One region of the Streptomyces sp. NBC_01717 genome, then DNA from elsewhere that is predicted to be linked to it. Evidence: riboswitches for the same ligand, from Rfam matches in the RefSeq annotation. Region 1 holds a riboswitch; each other region holds the start of a gene.
What was found. Region 1 has a riboswitch for cyclic di-AMP ahead of OHB49_RS12585 (M23 family metallopeptidase). Riboswitches for the same ligand answer to the same signal wherever they lie in the genome.
Positions count from the first base shown of each region.

Region 2: it holds a riboswitch for cyclic di-AMP, as region 1 does, so the genes downstream of both, OHB49_RS35275 (C40 family peptidase) here and OHB49_RS12585 (M23 family metallopeptidase) in region 1, are expected to answer to the same signal.
Region 3: it holds a riboswitch for cyclic di-AMP, as region 1 does, so the genes downstream of both, OHB49_RS17800 (C40 family peptidase) here and OHB49_RS12585 (M23 family metallopeptidase) in region 1, are expected to answer to the same signal.
Region 4: it holds a riboswitch for cyclic di-AMP, as region 1 does, so the genes downstream of both, OHB49_RS07400 (M23 family metallopeptidase) here and OHB49_RS12585 (M23 family metallopeptidase) in region 1, are expected to answer to the same signal.

Region 1 covers NZ_CP109178.1:2,768,298-2,772,318, reverse strand. Annotated here, with positions in the region: gene OHB49_RS12590 (M16 family metallopeptidase) at 1-1,332, shown strand, start outside; cyclic di-AMP (ydaO/yuaA leader) riboswitch at 1,537-1,706, shown strand; gene OHB49_RS12585 (M23 family metallopeptidase) at 1,720-2,538, shown strand; gene OHB49_RS12580 (GntR family transcriptional regulator) at 2,750-3,466, shown strand; gene OHB49_RS12575 (HPr family phosphocarrier protein) at 3,686-3,967, opposite strand.
Region 2 covers NZ_CP109178.1:7,780,889-7,784,909, reverse strand. Annotated here, with positions in the region: gene OHB49_RS35285 (ATP-dependent Clp protease proteolytic subunit) at 1-591, shown strand, start outside; gene OHB49_RS35280 (hypothetical protein) at 599-907, shown strand; cyclic di-AMP (ydaO/yuaA leader) riboswitch at 1,235-1,407, shown strand; gene OHB49_RS35275 (C40 family peptidase) at 1,411-1,884, shown strand; gene OHB49_RS35270 (LysE family translocator) at 1,929-2,588, opposite strand; gene OHB49_RS35265 (LysR family transcriptional regulator) at 2,661-3,575, shown strand; gene OHB49_RS35260 (ATP-binding protein) at 3,680-4,021, opposite strand, start outside.
Region 3 covers NZ_CP109178.1:3,969,801-3,973,821, reverse strand. Annotated here, with positions in the region: gene OHB49_RS17805 (hypothetical protein) at 1-29, shown strand, start outside; gene OHB49_RS17800 (C40 family peptidase) at 125-1,270, opposite strand; cyclic di-AMP (ydaO/yuaA leader) riboswitch at 1,278-1,444, opposite strand; gene pcrA (DNA helicase PcrA) at 1,703-4,021, shown strand, end outside.
Region 4 covers NZ_CP109178.1:1,595,464-1,599,484, reverse strand. Annotated here, with positions in the region: gene OHB49_RS07405 (alpha-galactosidase) at 1-1,979, shown strand, start outside; cyclic di-AMP (ydaO/yuaA leader) riboswitch at 2,271-2,431, shown strand; gene OHB49_RS07400 (M23 family metallopeptidase) at 2,435-3,295, shown strand; gene OHB49_RS07395 (SGNH/GDSL hydrolase family protein) at 3,471-4,021, shown strand, end outside.

The DNA of each region.
Region 1 (4,021 bases):
CCCGCCCCCGAGCGCGGCGCCCTGCCCAACGGGCTCACGGTGCTGCGCTGCCACCGCCCCGGCCAGCAGGTCGTCGCGGTCGAGATCTACCTCGACGCCCCTCTGGACGCCGAGCCCGAGGGCCTCGACGGCGTGGCCACGATCATGGCGCGGGCGCTGTCCGAAGGCACGGACAAGCACTCCGCGGAGGAGTTCGCAGCCGAGCTGGAGCGCTGCGGGGCCACCCTCGACGCGCACGCCGACCACCCCGGCGTCCGGGTCTCCCTCGAGGTCCCGGCCTCCCGGCTGGCCAAGGCGCTCGGTCTGGTCGCCGAGGCGCTGCGGGCACCCGCGTTCTCCGACAGCGAGATCGAGCGGCTGGTACGCAACCGGCTCGACGAGATCCCGCACGAGCAGGCCAACCCGGCCCGCCGCGCCGCCAAGCAGCTCTCCAAGGAGCTCTTCCCGGCCACCGCGCGGATGTCGCGCCCGCGCCAGGGCACCGAGGAGACGGTGGAGCGGATCGACTCCGCGGCCGTCCGCAGCTTCTACGAGGCCCATGTCCGGCCCTCCACCGCGACCGCCGTGGTCGTCGGTGACCTCACGGGCATCGACCTGGAGGCGTTGCTCGCCGACACCGTCGGCGACTGGGCCGGGAACAGTGCCGAGTCCCGGCCGGTCCCGCCGATCACCGCCGACGACACCGGCCGGGTGGTCATCGTCGACCGTCCCGGAGCCGTGCAGACCCAGCTGCTGATCGGCCGTATCGGCGCCGACCGGCACGACAGCGTCTGGCCGGCCCAGGTCCTCGGCACGTACTGCCTGGGCGGCACGCTCACCTCCCGGCTGGACCGGGTGCTGCGTGAGGAGAAGGGCTACACCTACGGCGTGCGGGCCTTCGCGCAGGTCCTGCGGTCGTCGGCACCGGACTCCGCCTCCGGGGCGACGGGCGCCGCGATGCTGGCCATCAGCGGTTCGGTGGACACGGAGTCCACCGGACCGGCGCTCGGCGACCTGTGGACGGTCCTGCGGACGCTGGCGGCCGAGGGCCTGACCGACGCCGAGCGCGAGACGGCCGTGCAGAACCTCGTGGGCGTCGCCCCGCTGAAGTTCGAGACGGCGGCCTCGGTCGCGGGCACGCTCGCCGACCAAGTCGAGCAGCACCTCCCGGACGACTACCAGGCGCAGCTTTACGCCCGCCTCGCCGAGACCGGCACCGTCGAGGCGACCGCGGCGGTGGTCAGCGCCTTCCCGGTGGACCGTCTGGTCACGATCCTCGTCGGCGACGCCGCCCAGATCGAGGAGCCGGTCCGGGCGCTGGGCATCGGAGAGGTGTCGGTCGTCACCGGCTGACGTATCAGATCACCGCATATCGGTACAGAGGGAGACCCCGCGAGTCACTTCTCGCCGGGGTCTCCCCTTTTGTCCTATTTGCCGGATAACCGACCATGTGCCCTGTGGGATGCGCTACAAAGCGCCCTGTCCGTTTGGTGAATGAAAGTCCCCCCGCTTAGCGTCGGCAGCGCTGTCCGACCCGTATGCCGCATCCGCGGCGCCGGGCAGCTATCGCCGAGTCCCCGTCAGGCGCGAGCCTGGGGAGCCGGGGACCCACGCAGTCCCTGGGGTGAATCGGATGCCTGCGCGCCTCTTGTGGGGCCCGCGGATCCGTAGGAGACCTTCCTGCTCCGAACCCGTCAGCTAACCCGGTAGGCGAGAAGGAAGGAAAGGACCAGCCACCTCATGGCGTTCACCCGCCCCACCGGGAAGCACCGTGCCCCGAACCGTCTGACGCGCAAGAGCGCGCAGATAGCCGGCATCGCAGCTCTGGCCACCACCGGCGTCATCGGTGGGCTGGCCTCTCCGGCGGTCGCCGCCGACACCGAAGCCCCCTCCGTCAGCGAGACCGGCCTGAACCAGGTCATCGCCATCGAGGGCACCCTCGCCGACCAGGTGGCCACCCAGGCCGACGTGCAGAAGCGCCAGGCCGAGGTCGCCGCCAAGGCGAAGGCGGCCGCCAAGGCCAAGGCCGCTGCCAAGGCGAAGGCCGAAGCGAACGCCAAGGCGGCAGCCAAGGCCAAGGCCGAAGCCCGCGCCAAGGCGGCCCGCGACGTGAAGGCGCGCGCCGCCCGTTCCGCCGAGCGCACCCGCCTCGGTGCCTTCCAGCTCCCGGTCGCCGGTTCGTACGTCACCACCGGCTACAAGTCCAGCGGCTCCCTCTGGTCCTCCGGCCGCCACTCGGGCATCGACTTCCACGCCGCCTCCGGCAGCTCCGTCGTCGCCGTCGGCGCCGGCACGGTCGTCGAGGCCGGCTGGGGCGGCGCGTACGGCAACAACATCGTGCTCCGGATGACGGACGGCACGTACACCCAGTACGGCCACCTCTCGTCGATCGGCGTGTCTGTCGGCCAGAGCGTCGGCGCGGGTCAGCGGATCGGTTTCTCAGGCTCGACCGGCAACTCCACCGGACCGCACCTCCACTTCGAGGCCCGGACCACGCCGTCGTACGGCTCCGACATGGACCCCGTCGCGTACCTGCGCGCCCACGGCGTCAACGTCTGACCGACGCGGCATCCCCGAAGGCCCCGGCTCCCGCCGGGGCCTTCGGCGTACCCGGAGCGGCCCCCGCCGGAGGCGCTTGCCGAACCGTCTTCGGACCAAAAGATATTCATGGATTTCGACCCGGCGTCGGAAATGCAGCCGCATTGCAATAGAGTCACAGAACAGGCGTCGATCGGCCGCGTTTCGCGGGGATTAAGGCGGAGGTTCGGACATGCGCATTCCGGCGCATTCGGTATGCACGGCAATCCGTGACGACATCGTCTCCGGTGTCTTCGAACGCGGCAGCAGACTCACCGAGGAACTGCTCGCACGCCGTTACGGGGTGTCCCGTGTCCCGGTACGCGAAGCGCTGCGCACCCTGGAGTCCGAGGGTTTCGTGGTCACCCGCCGGCACGCCGGCGCCTGTGTCGCCGAGCCCACCGAGCAGGAGGCCGCCGACCTGCTGGAGGTCCGGATGCTGCTGGAGCCACTGGGTGCGGCCCGCGCCGCGCAGCGCCGCACCGAGGCACACCTCAAAGTCCTCCGCGGCCTGGTCAGGCTCGGTCAGGAGCGGGCCAGGCGGGGCGAGGGCGAGGATCTGCGCTCGCTGGGCGGCTGGTTCCACGAGACGCTCGCCCAGGCCTCCGGCAGTCCCGGACTCATCGCGCTGCTCACTCAGCTCCGGCACAAGATCGCCTGGATGTACGCGGTCGAGCAGCCGGCCCGCCCCACCGATTCCTGGGCCGAGCACGGGGCCATCGTGGACGCCGTCGCGCGCGGTGACGCGGAACGGGCCAGGGTGCTGGCCGCGCAGCACGCCGAGCGCGCCACCGCCGCGCACCGGCTGCGGCGCGCGGACCGCATCCCGGGCCGTGAACCCACCCCGCCGCGGCCCGGCCGGGTGAGAACTTCGCAACATGCCGTAAACACCGCGAGCGGCCGTCATTAACACATGCGCCGTATACAAAGAGATGTAATTCTGCGGGGCTTTGTTTCGGCTGCCCGAATTTACTCCGGAAGCCTCGGAAACCGACTCGGGACTGGGCCCGGAGATCGGTCCTGAGGTCTATACGGCTTGCGAAAACGAAAGAGCCGCGGCCCCGGTCAAAGGTGCCGCGGCTCTGCCGCAGAAATGCGTCCGGCCGGAACGGGCCGGGGAAGTCCGGAATCAGACGGTCTCCGGGAGCTCGTCGAGCCCCTCCGCGACCAGCCTCGCCAGTCGGTCGAGCGCGGCCTCGGAGTCGTCCGCCTCGGACGAGAGCACGATCTCCTCGCCGCCCTGCGCGCCGAGGCCGAGCACCGCGAGCATGGAAGCGGCATTCACCGGGCTGCCGTCGGCCTTGGAGACCGTCACGGGGACGCCCGACGCCGTGGCGGCACGGACGAAGATGGAAGCGGGGCGGGCGTGCAGGCCCTCGGTCCAACCGACATTGACGCGGCGCTCAGCCATGGTTCTGCCCTTCACGAATCAATGGTTGTCTAGACCAGTCTCTCATGTGGTGCG
Region 2 (4,021 bases), 5.0 Mb from region 1:
CGCACGACCGACGGGACCCGCACCCTCGACCCGTACTCGAAGCTGCTCGCCGAACGGATCGTCTTCCTCGGCACCCCGGTCGACGACACCGCCGCCACCGACCTGATCGCGCAGTTCATGTACCTGGAACACGCGGCACCCGACCGCCCCATCTCCCTCTACATCAACTCCCCCGGCGGCTCGTTCGACGCCATGGCAGCGATCTACGACACGATGGAGTACCTCACCTGCGAGATGGAGACCTTCTGCCTCGGACAGGCCGGTTCCAGCGCGGCCCTGCTGCTCGCCGCGGGTGCCCCCGGCCGGCGGCACGCCCTCCCCGGGGCCAGGGTCGTCGTGCAGCAGCCCGCGCTTCCCGAGCCGCTGCAGGGCCAGCCGTCCGATCTCGAGATCGAGGCACGGGAACTGATCCGCGTCCGTGAGCAGCTCACCCTCCTGCTGGCCCGTCACACCGGCCGAGCTGCCGAGCGGATCGCCGCGGACATCGAGCGCGATCTCATCCTCGACGCCCCGGGCGCCAAGGCGTACGGCCTGGTGGACCACGTACTGGAGAACCGCAAGACCTCGCTCCCGCCGAACGGTGCGAGGTGAACACCCGATGCAGCCACCGGAGTTCCCGCCGTTGCCCGCACTGACGCGCGCCGAGGGCGAGTTCATCGACTGTTACCTGGAAGTGCTCGACCAGTTGGGGCGGATCAACCCCGCCCACGGCAGCGACACCTACGGCGCGCTGCGCGCGGCGCAGGCACTCGCCTCTCGGGCCGTCGGCCTGCGGAACGCACTCGCGTTGATGCACGAGCGCGGTGAAGGGCAGATCCACGCCGCCACCTTGGCGCGGGCGCTCCGCGTGTTGGACGGGGAGCGGCGGGCCCGGCGGGTCACCGTGCCCCCTGCCCAGACGAGTTGATCAACTCCCTTCCGCGACACGCCCGGCGGCCTGATCAAAATTCCTCGCTCGTTCGGCGTAGGAGATCCCCCGCGCGAGGGATTATTCAACTTGCGCCTCCGGCGTGACCGGTGAACGGACTCTGCTCTTCCGCCGCTGGTACGGGACCGGTCGGGGCGATCCGCCGGGTTCACAGAACTACCGTACCCACCCGTACGGATCAATCACGACTAATCTTCCATATCGCTACCAATCCTAGGAAATCCGGCACTCGGTGAGTCAAGATCCGTGGGACGACAAGCCCCCGCCACCGCGGCGGGGCGGTCCGGGTGGACGCCGAGTCCTGCCGCCGCCCGGATGCCTGGTCGACAGAAGTGGATCGGCAGGAGTGGAGGACCCGAGCACAACGGGTCGACCGGACATCCGGTCGACCCTCGGGGTGAAGCCGCCGAATGCGGCCGGGCAACTTCGCCAGCCCGAACCCGACAGGTCATCCTTCACAGGCGGCTGACGAAGGGTTGCGCATGAGTGCGCAGGTTCATGTCCCGTCTCTGCTCACCCGGGCCGGCACCGCCACGGTTCTGACGCTCGCCGCCGTCGGCGGCTCCGTGATCGCCCCCGGCAGTGTGGCCGAAGCCCAGGCCGTGGCTCGTTCGGCGAAGGCGCTCAACATCGCCGCGTCGAAGAAGGGATCGCCGTACCGGTACGGGGCCACGGGTCCCCACCGCTTCGACTGTTCGGGTCTGACGATGTACGCGTTCAAAAGGGTGGGCAAGAAGCTCCCCCGCACCGCCCAGCAGCAGTACAACAAGACCCGGCACATCTCGGCCTCACAGCGGCGCCGCGGCGATCTGGTCTTCTTCCACTGGGGGCCCAGCGTCTTCCACGTGGGGATCTACGCCGGTAGGGGCAGGATCTGGCACTCGCCGAAGACCGGCGCCGTGGTGCGGCTGGAGAAGATCTGGACGAGGAGTGTCTGGTACGGACGGGTCCGCTGACCTCCGCCTCTTCCGCCTTTTGGGCTGCCGGTCACCTCCGCCGGTCAGTGCAGCAGGGGCCCGGTGACCAACGCCAGCCCCAGCGCGGTGAGCGCCGCGCCGCTGCCGCCCTCGATGGCGCGGGCGGCACGCGGCCGGCGCAGCCACCGGCCCAGGCGGTCCACCAGGAGTGCCACGGCCGGGAACCAGATCAGCGCGAGCAGCACGACGACGGTGGCCAGCAGCAGGGTCCGGGGCACGGGCGGCTGCCCGTCCGGAACGAACTGCGGCAGCAGGCTGAGAAAGAGCACGGGCGCCTTCGGATTGAGGGCGTTGGTCAGAAAGCCCTGGCGCAGCGCGCGTCGGGCTCCGGTCACGGAAGGCCGACCGGCCCGCCCCGCGTCCGAGCCCGAGTCCGCGTCCGAGCCCCCGTCCGTGGTCCGGCGCCGTGCCGCGTGCAGGGCGCTGATCCCGAGATAGAGGACGTACGCCCCGCCGAGAATCTGCACGGTACGGAACAGCGCGGGCACGGTGACCAGAACCGCCGCGAGCCCGGCGACGGCCAGCGCGGTGTGGACGAGCAGTCCGCCGGCAACGCCGAGCGCCGTCGCCACCCCGGCCACGCGTGAGGCGAGAGCGTTCCGTACGACCACGGTGAAGTCGGCGCCCGGCAGTGCCACCATCCCGGCGGCGACCCCTATGAAGGCGATCAGTTGTGCATCCATGGGTCCACCATGGACCGCGGTAGCCTTCACCATGTACTTGCAATCTTCTGGGTGGGCCAAAAGGAACGCTTAATGTTCGACCCGACACGCCTTTCGGCACTGGTGGCGGTCGCCGAGGCCGGTTCGATCACGCGCGCCGCCGCCCGGCTCGGCTACACCGCTCCCGCGCTCTCCCAGCAGCTCGCCAAGCTGGAGCGGGAGGCGGGCGCCACGCTGCTGGTCCGCCACCACCGCGGCGCGCGTCTTACGGCCGCGGGCGAGCTGCTGGTCGTACGCGCCCGACGAGTCCTCGACGAGATGGACCAGGCCCGGCACGAACTGACCCGGCTCGCCGGGCTCTCCGGCGGACGCCTCCGGGTCGGCACGTTCACCACCGCGGGCGTCCATCTGCTGCCGCCCGTACTGAGCGCCTTCCGCCGCGCCCACCCCGACGTGGAACTGACCGTCGCGGACTACGAGCCACCTGACGGAATCGCGGCGGTGGCCGCGGGCGAGGTCGATCTCGCGCTGACCCACGCGTACGAGCCGGCGTCCGCGGTGCCGCTGCCGTCCGGCCTCTGCGTCGAACCGCTGCTGGTCGAGGAGCTGCTGCTGATCACGGCGGTCGGACAGATGCTGTCCGGGGGAACGGGGCGACTGCCGGTGACGGAACTGGCCGGCCGGCCGCTGATCAGCAGCGCTCCGGCCCATCCGCCCCGCCGGGGGGTGGAGAACGCCCTGGCCGAGGCGGGGGCGACACCTGCCGTGGTGTGCGAGTCACCGGGCTATGCGCTGGTGTGCGCCCTGGTCAGTGCGGGGATCGGGATGGCGGTGGTGCCTGAGATGGTCGCCGCCATGGCGCCGACGCCCCTGTCCGTGCGACGGCTGGAACCCGCGGCTTTCCGGCGGACCATCTCGGTGGTGCACCACGGCGACCGGGCGAGTGGGGCGGCCGCGACGCTCTGCGCACTGCTGCGCGGCGGCTTCGGCAGGGCTGCTGGGCAGTGACCGTGCGTCGCGACGACCGGCGACGCCACCGACTGCCGGCTGCCGGCTGCCGGCTGATGGAAACGTGACGGCCGGACCTGAGTCCGGGTCCGCGAGGACGGCGGTCAGGTCTGGACGGGGAGCGTCCAGGGGAGCTCGATCCAGACGGTCTTGCCTCCCTCGGCGGTCGGCGTGACCGTGAGGCGTCCGCCGCATTCCTTGGCCAGACAGCGAATGATCACCATGCCGCGCCCGTTGTCCTGCCGCACGGCGGCGGGCAGTCGCTGGGGCCAGCGGGGATGACTGTCCGTCACCCCGAGATGCAGTTGCTCCTCCCGCTCCAGCCGCAGGTCCACGGTGAAGGTGGGCGACTGACCGAAGGTGTGCTGGACGGCGTTGGTGGTGAGCTCGGAGACGATGAGCCGGATGGCGTCGGCAGTCTCCGTGTCATCGGGGAGACCCCAGTC
Region 3 (4,021 bases), 1.2 Mb from region 1:
ACATCTTCATCGCGACGCTCTGGACCTGAGCCGGCCGCTGCCGCCCGGGTCGGTCCCTGTCCTTCATGGCGCGAGCCCCCGCCGGATCCTTCCGGCGGGGGCTCGTCGCTGTCCGGGGCCGCGACTACGCGGGCCGCACGCTGCCGTATATCGGCATGTAGTAGATCGACTCCTCGCGGACGTTCGCGCCCGGCTTCGGAGCGTGGATCATCATGCCGTCGCCCTTGTAGATGCCGACGTGGCTGATGTCGTCGTAGAAGAAGACGAGGTCGCCCGGCTGCAGATCCGCCGTCGCGATCCGCGTGCCGATCTTCACCTGGTCCCAGGTGGTGCGGGGTATGTCGACGCCCGCCGCCTTCCAGGCGGCCTGGGTCAGCCCCGAGCAGTCGTACGACGACGGGCCCGTCGCACCCCAGACGTACGGCTTGCCCAACTGGGCGCGGGCGAAGGCGAGGACCTTGTCGGCCTTCGTGGTGGCGCTGCTGTCCGATCCGGTCCCGGTCCCCGTGTCGCCGCCGGATCCGGCCTGGTTCGCGGCCTCCTCGGCCTTACGGTCCGCCTCGGCCTTGGCGGCCGCCTGCTGACGGGCCAGCTCCTCGGCCTTGCGCTTGGCCTCCGCCTCCTTCTTCCGCTCCAGCGCCGCGAGCCGCGCCTTCTCCTCGGCCGTCAGCTTCGACAGCATCGCGCGGGCCTCGCCCAGCTTCTTCTGGACGTTCTCCTTGCTGGTCCGCAGCGTGGCCTGCGACTCGGTGAGCGTCTCCAGACTCTTCGCCGCCTCGGCGCGCTTCTTCGACGCCGCGGCCTGCTGCGTACGGAAGTCCGTGACCGCCTTCTGCTGTCGGCCCGCCATCCGGGCCATCAGCTGGTTCTCGTCGAAGTACGACTGCGGGTCGTCGGCCAGGAAGAAGGTGGCGCTCGGCGCGATGGAGCCGGTGCGGTACTGAGCCGCCGCGTAGTTGCCGAGCGCCCTGCGCGCATCGTTCAGCTTGCCGGCACGCTTCGCGACGTCGTCCAGCAGCGCGTCGACCTTGCCCCGCTGCGCGGCGGAGGCCTCCTTCGCCTGGTTGTACTGCTGGGTCGCGGTGCCCGCCTGCCGGTAGAGGTCGTCGACCTTCTTCTGCACGTCCTCGATGCTGGGCTTCGGCGAGGCCGGGGCGGCCGTGGCGCTCTGTGTGGAGAGCAGGGTCACACCCGCCAGGGCGGCCGTCGTGAGCCCGACGGCGGGCGTGGTGGAGCGCACCCGGGTGCGCGGTTTGCGATGCGACGCCAAGGCCGGCATCTCCTTCCGTGGACCGCCTACCGGGTTAGCTGTCGGGTTCGGGCGGAACGGAAGGCTGCCCTACGGTCCGGATGTGGAGATATGGACCGATTCACCCCGGTGATGCATGTGGGTCCCCGGCTCCGAACTCCCGCGAGGGCAGCCCGGATTCGGCGTGGGGGCCCGCGCGGCGTGGTTCGCCTCAGGGGGTACGGGCCGCCCGACCGAGCACGCTAGCCAACCCGTGGTGCTGCTGTGAAGGTTGATGTTCGATATGCCCGATACATTTTCGTGACCTTGGCGACGGGGGCCGGGGTGCGGGCCGCGCGGCCCCCTCCTCCCTTACGCGGTGTGGGCGCGCGGTCTCCGTATGTGCCCGTGCGCCGGGTGCGGTTCGCCATGCGGCCGCACGGTGTCGGTGCGGCGGCCTAGACTCGTCAAGCGATGAGCAGCCTCTTTGACGACAGCTTCCTGGCCGGCCTCCAGCACTCGGAGGAAGAGCCCCCGCCGCCCCCCGAGGACTCCGCACCCGAAGCGGTGCCGGAGGACCTCTTCGCGGGCGTGTTCGACGCGCCCCCGCCGTCCAGGGACGCGTACTACCGGGACGGCGCCCACCGCCCCGTCATCGACGCCGCCGCCCTGCTCGACGGGTTGAACACCGAGCAGCGCGCCGCCGTCGTGCACGCAGGGTCGCCGCTGCTCATCGTGGCCGGAGCCGGCTCCGGCAAGACCCGGGTGCTCACCCACCGCATCGCCCATCTGCTGGCCGAGCGCGGGGTGCACCCCGGCCAGATCCTGGCGATCACCTTCACCAACAAGGCCGCGGGCGAGATGAAGGAGCGCGTCGAGCAGCTCGTCGGACCGCGCGCCAACGCCATGTGGGTCATGACGTTCCACAGTGCGTGCGTACGGATCCTGCGCCGTGAGTCGAAGAAGCTCGGCTTCACCTCGTCGTTCTCGATCTACGACGCCGCCGACTCCAAGCGGCTGATGGCCCTGGTCTGCCGCGATCTGGACCTCGATCCGAAGCGCTTCCCGCCGAAGTCGTTCACGGCGAAGGTCTCGAACCTGAAGAACGAGCTGATCGACGAGGAGACCTTCGCCGGGCAGGCCGCGGACGGATTCGAGAAGACGCTCGCCCAGGCCTACGCGATGTACCAGTCCCGGCTGCGCGAGGCCAACGCACTGGACTTCGACGACATCATCATGACGACGGTCCACCTGCTCCAGGCGTTCCCCGATGTCGCCGAGCACTACCGCCGCCGCTTCCGGCACGTCCTCGTCGACGAGTACCAGGACACCAACCACGCGCAGTACACGCTCGTACGCGAACTGGTGGGCCCCGCCGGACCGGCCGACGCCCCCGCCGAGCTGTGCGTCGTGGGTGACGCGGACCAGTCGATCTACGCCTTCCGCGGCGCGACCATCCGCAACATCCTCCAGTTCGAGGAGGACTACCCGAACGCGACGACGATCCTGCTGGAGCAGAACTACCGCTCCACGCAGACGATCCTCTCCGCGGCCAACGCGGTCATCGAACGCAACGAGAGCCGCCGCCCCAAGAACCTCTGGACGAACGCGGGCGAGGGCGCCCGGATCACCGGCTATGTCGCCGACACCGAGCACGACGAGGCGCAGTTCGTCGCCGACGAGATCGATCGGCTGACCGACGCGGGCGACGCCAAGGCGGGCGATGTCGCCATCTTCTACCGGACGAACGCGCAGTCCCGCGTCTTCGAAGAGATCTTCATCCGCGTCGGCCTGCCCTACAAGGTCGTCGGCGGCGTGCGCTTCTACGAGCGCAAGGAGGTCCGGGACATCCTGGCCTACCTCCGGGTCCTCGCCAACCCCGAGGACACCGTCCCGCTGCGCCGCATTCTGAACGTGCCGAAGCGCGGCATCGGCGACCGCGCCGAGGCGATGATCGACGCCCTGTCGCTGCGCGAGAAGATCACGTTCCCGCAGGCGCTGCGCCGCGTCGACGAGGCGTACGGGATGGCGGCCCGCTCCGCCAATGCCGTCAAGCGGTTCAACACGCTGATGGAGGAGCTGCGCACGATCGTCGAGTCGGGCGCGGGCCCCGCAGTGGTGCTGGAGGCGGTCCTGGAGCGGACCGGCTATCTCGCGGAACTCCAGGCGTCCACCGACCCGCAGGACGAGACCCGCATCGAGAACCTTCAGGAACTCGCGGCCGTCGCGCTCGAGTTCGAGCAGGAGCGAGGGGAGTCCGACGCAGGGGAAGGCGCGAGTGCGGGCACGCTCGCCGAATTCCTGGAGAAGGTCGCGCTCGTCGCCGACTCCGACCAGATCCCCGACGAGGACACGGACGGCTCCGGTGTCATCACGCTGATGACACTGCACACCGCGAAGGGCCTCGAATTCCCGGTGGTGTTCCTGACCGGCATGGAGGACGGCGTCTTCCCGCACATGCGCGCGCTGGGACAGGTCAAGGAGCTGGAGGAGGAGCGGCGCCTCGCCTATGTCGGGATCACCCGGGCCCGTGAGCGGCTCTATCTGACCCGGGCGGCGATGCGCAGTGCGTGGGGGCAGCCCTCGTACAACCCGCCGTCGCGGTTCCTCGAGGAGATTCCGGACCAGCATCTGCAGTGGAAGCGGACCGGGCCGATGGCGGCCCCGGCCGGACCGACGTCGGGGATCACGTCGTCGCTGTCCTCGTCGCGCTCGCGCTCGGGCCCCTCGGGTTTCGCGACCCGGCGCACCTCGGACAAGCCGACGATCACGCTGGTGGTCGGGGACCGGGTC
Region 4 (4,021 bases), 1.2 Mb from region 1:
CCCTCGCGGCCGCCGAGACCCTCGCCGCCGCACCGGTACTGCCCTTCCGCGGCTTCGAATCGCGGCTGGACGGCCGCGAGGAGTACCCGGTGGAGGGTGGTCCCCGGTTCGTCCGGCCCGCGCTCTCGGTACGTACCCCCGAGGTCCGTGGCACCGAATGGGCCTACGCCGAGGCGGCGGTGGACGGCGACGAACTGCGCATCGCGTTCTCCGACTCCGTACAGCAGCTCGCGCTGACGCTGCACTACCGGATGCGGGACGACTCCGATGTGATCGAGCGCTGGGTCACCGTCAGGCACACCGGCCCCGACGGACCGCCGCTGGAGCTGCTGCGAGCCGACGCGGCCGCCTGGGCGCTGCCCGCCCGCGACGGCTGGCGCCTCAGTCACCTGCACGGGCGGTGGGCGGCGGAGACGCAGCTCGTGCGGTCGGAGCTGACGTACGGCGAGAAGGTCCTCTCCAGCAGGCGCGGTCACACCGGGCACCAGTTCCTGCCCTGGGTCGCGCTCGACGCGGACGGAGCGGCCACCGAGGTGGACGGCGAGGTGTACGGCTGCGCGCTCGCCTGGTCCGGCTCGTGGCGGATCGCCGTGCAGCAGCTTCCCGACGGGCTCGTACAGATCACCGGCGGGGCCGGCTACGACGACTCGGGGCTGCTGCGGCTCGCACCGGGGGAGACGTACACCACACCGGTGTTCGCGGGACTCTGGAGCGCCGAAGGGTTCGGCGGGGCGAGCAGGGCCTGGCACGCCTGGCAGCTGGCCCACGTCGTTCCGGACGCCGAAAGCCTGCGGCCGGTGCTCTACAACTCCTGGGAGGCCACCGGCTTCGACATCGCGGAGGACCAGCAGCGCGCCCTGGCCGTGCGCGCCGCAGCGATGGGTGTCGAACTGTTCGTGGTGGACGACGCGTGGTTCGGGCAGCGCACCAGCGACCGGGCGGGACTCGGCGACTGGACCCCGAACCCCGAGCGCTTCCCCGGCGGGCTGAAGCCGCTCGCCGACGAAGTGCACGCGCTCGGTATGCAGTTCGGTATCTGGGTCGAACCGGAGATGGTGAACGCCGACAGCGACCTGTACCGCGCGCACCCTGACTGGGTGCAGCACTTTCCCGGGCGGACCCGCACGGAGTTCCGAAATCAGCTGGTGCTGAATCTGGCCCGGACCGATGTACAGAACTATCTGTGGGAACAGCTCGACTCACTGCTCTCCGGCGCCCCGATCGACTATGTGAAATGGGACTTCAACCGCTGCTTCACCGATGCGGGCTGGCCGGGCGAGGAGTATCCGCAGAAGCTCTGGATCGAGCATGTGGATGCGCTGTACGCGCTGATCGACCGGCTGCGGGCGGCGCACCCCGGTGTCGCCTTCGAATCCTGCTCGGGCGGCGGCGGCAGGATCGATCTGGGCATCCTCGCCCGTACCGACCAGGTGTGGACCTCCGACAACACCGACCCGCTGGACCGGCTCGCCATCCAGGAGGGCTTCGGGCAGATCCATCCGGCTCGAGTGATGGCCGCCTGGGTCACCGACAGCCCGAATGCCCAGCTCAACAGCAGGGTGAGCTCGCTGCGCTTCCGCTTCGTGAGCGCGATGGCCGGGGTGCTCGGGGTCGGCGGAGACCTCACCGAGTGGAGCGACGAGGAGCTGGCCGAGGCCCGCGGCTGGGTGGACCTGTACAAGGAGATCCGTCCGGTGGTGCAGCACGGTGCGCTGTACCGGCTGCGTGCGCCGCGCGGCGGGCTCAGCGCCGTGCAGTACACGCACGGTGACGAGACCGTGGTGCTCATGTGGTTGGAGGCACAGAGGTACGGGGAGCTGCCGCCGGTCCTGCGGCTGCGGGGGCTCGACCCCACGGCGACCTACACCTGCTTGGACACCGGGGTCGCCCACCACGGTTCCGTGCTGCTGCATCAGGGACTGCACAGCGGCCTGCGGGGGGACCTGGACGCGAAGGTGCTGAGGCTCCGACGCGGATGATGTTCATGACATGTCCGTATTGAGGCATTTAGTAGAACATGCCCTGATTATGCGGGAGATGAGGGGTCTCTCGTGAGCGGGATCATATCCGTGACGGTGTGTGGTGGCGCGGCGGCCGGGTAATCCGTACACCGCGCGGAAAGCCAAGATCCTTAATCCACGGAGTGTGACCGGAATTCCGCGTCGAATTCCCGGCGCGGATTCCGGCACGCAACCGATGGCTTGTTCTGCTCGTCCTCACTCGTTTACGGTCACCGTCAATCCGGACGGACCGCCTAATCCTGCCGCCGACCGGAATTCACACCCACTCATCGTGTGGCAGGAGCGGGGGAACCAGGTAAGCCGCCGACCGGAGAAATCCGGCCGGCTCGGGGTGAAGTCGCACTTCCTGCGACCGGGCATCTCCAGCCCGAACCCGACAGCTCACCTCGTAGGCGCCGGAGAGGAAATTCTTCATGCCCATATCGGGTAAGCATCGTCGTCCGAAGTCCAGCACCATCGCTCGTGGCGTTGCCGCCGCCGGCGCCGGCGGGGCCGTCATCGCCCTCCCGCTGCTCGGTGCCACCGGTGCCCACGCCGCGGAGCAGGCCGCCCCCGTCGCGCACTCCGCCGCCGCCACGCACGCCGCGTCGGCCGCCCCGGTCGCGAACAAGCAGGCCGAGACCCGGACGTACTCCGTCGTCGCCGGCGACTACCTGGCGAAGATCGCCTCCGACAACAAGGTCGAGGGTGGCTGGGAGAAGCTGTACCAGGACAACCGTGAGGTCATCGGCGGCAACCCGAGCCTGATCCACCCGGGCATGAAGCTGACCCTCGGCGGCTCCGCCGCGGCCACCGGCACCACGCAGGCCGCCCCGGCCCCGTCGAAGGCTCCGGTGGCCACCAAGCCCGCGCCCGCCCAGAGCAGCAGCTCCGGCTACGTCGCCCCGGTCCCGGGCAAGCACACCACCAACTACCGTGCCTCCGGTGCCAACTGGTCCAGTGGCAGCCACACCGGCATCGACTTCCCGGTCGCCACCGGCACCAGCGTGAAGGCGATCACCTCCGGCACCGTCGTCACCGCCGGCTGGGGTGGCGCGTACGGAAACGAGGTCGTCGTCAAGCACGCCGACGGCCACTACTCGCAGTACGGCCACCTGTCCGCGCTCTCCGTCTCGGTGGGTCAGACCCTCTCGACCGGCCAGCAGATCGGCCTCTCCGGTGCCACCGGCAACGTCACCGGCCCGCACCTCCACTTCGAGGTCCGCACCGGCCCCGCGTACGGCTCGGACATCGACCCGGTCGCCTTCCTGGCTTCGCACGGAATCTCCGTCTGATCGGATCCGATCAGGCCTGATCCGAACGGCTTGTTGATGGGGCGGTGCGCGGCGGCGCACCGCCCCATCACTTATTCCCTCTTTACCAAAACCTGACCGGGTGGTCTATCTCACCTCCCGTCAACCCCTTATTACGGTCGCGTAGGTCACATTCAGCAGTGCAGGATGTGCCCTTGTGGCAGACGATTCGAGAAAAAATCAACGTGGCGTCAACAACCGGCATGGCGCCATCGGGTCGTACGCAGCGATTGGCGACAGCTTCACCGAGGGGGTCGGAGACCCCGGCCCGGACGGAACCTTCGTCGGCTGGGCGGACCGATTCGCCGTACTCCTCGCGGACCAGCTCCCCGACCCCGACGCAGCGACGAACAGCGATGGTTCCGCCGGTTCGGCTCACGGGAACTTCCGGTACGCCAATCTCGCCGTACGCGGACGCCTCCTCGACCAGATAGTCGAGGAACAGGTGCCCCGCGCCAAGCAACTCGCCCCCGACCTGGTGAGCTTCTGCGCGGGCGGCAATGACATCATCCGGCCCGGCACCGACCCCGACGACGTGGCCGAACGCTTCGAGCGCGCGGTCGCCGACCTGACCCGGTCGGTCGGCACCGTCATGGTCACGACCGGCTTCGACACCCGCGGCGTTCCCGTGCTGCGCCATCTGCGCGGCAAGATCGCCACCTACACCGCCCATGTGCGGTCCATCGCCGACCGCTACGACTGCCCGGT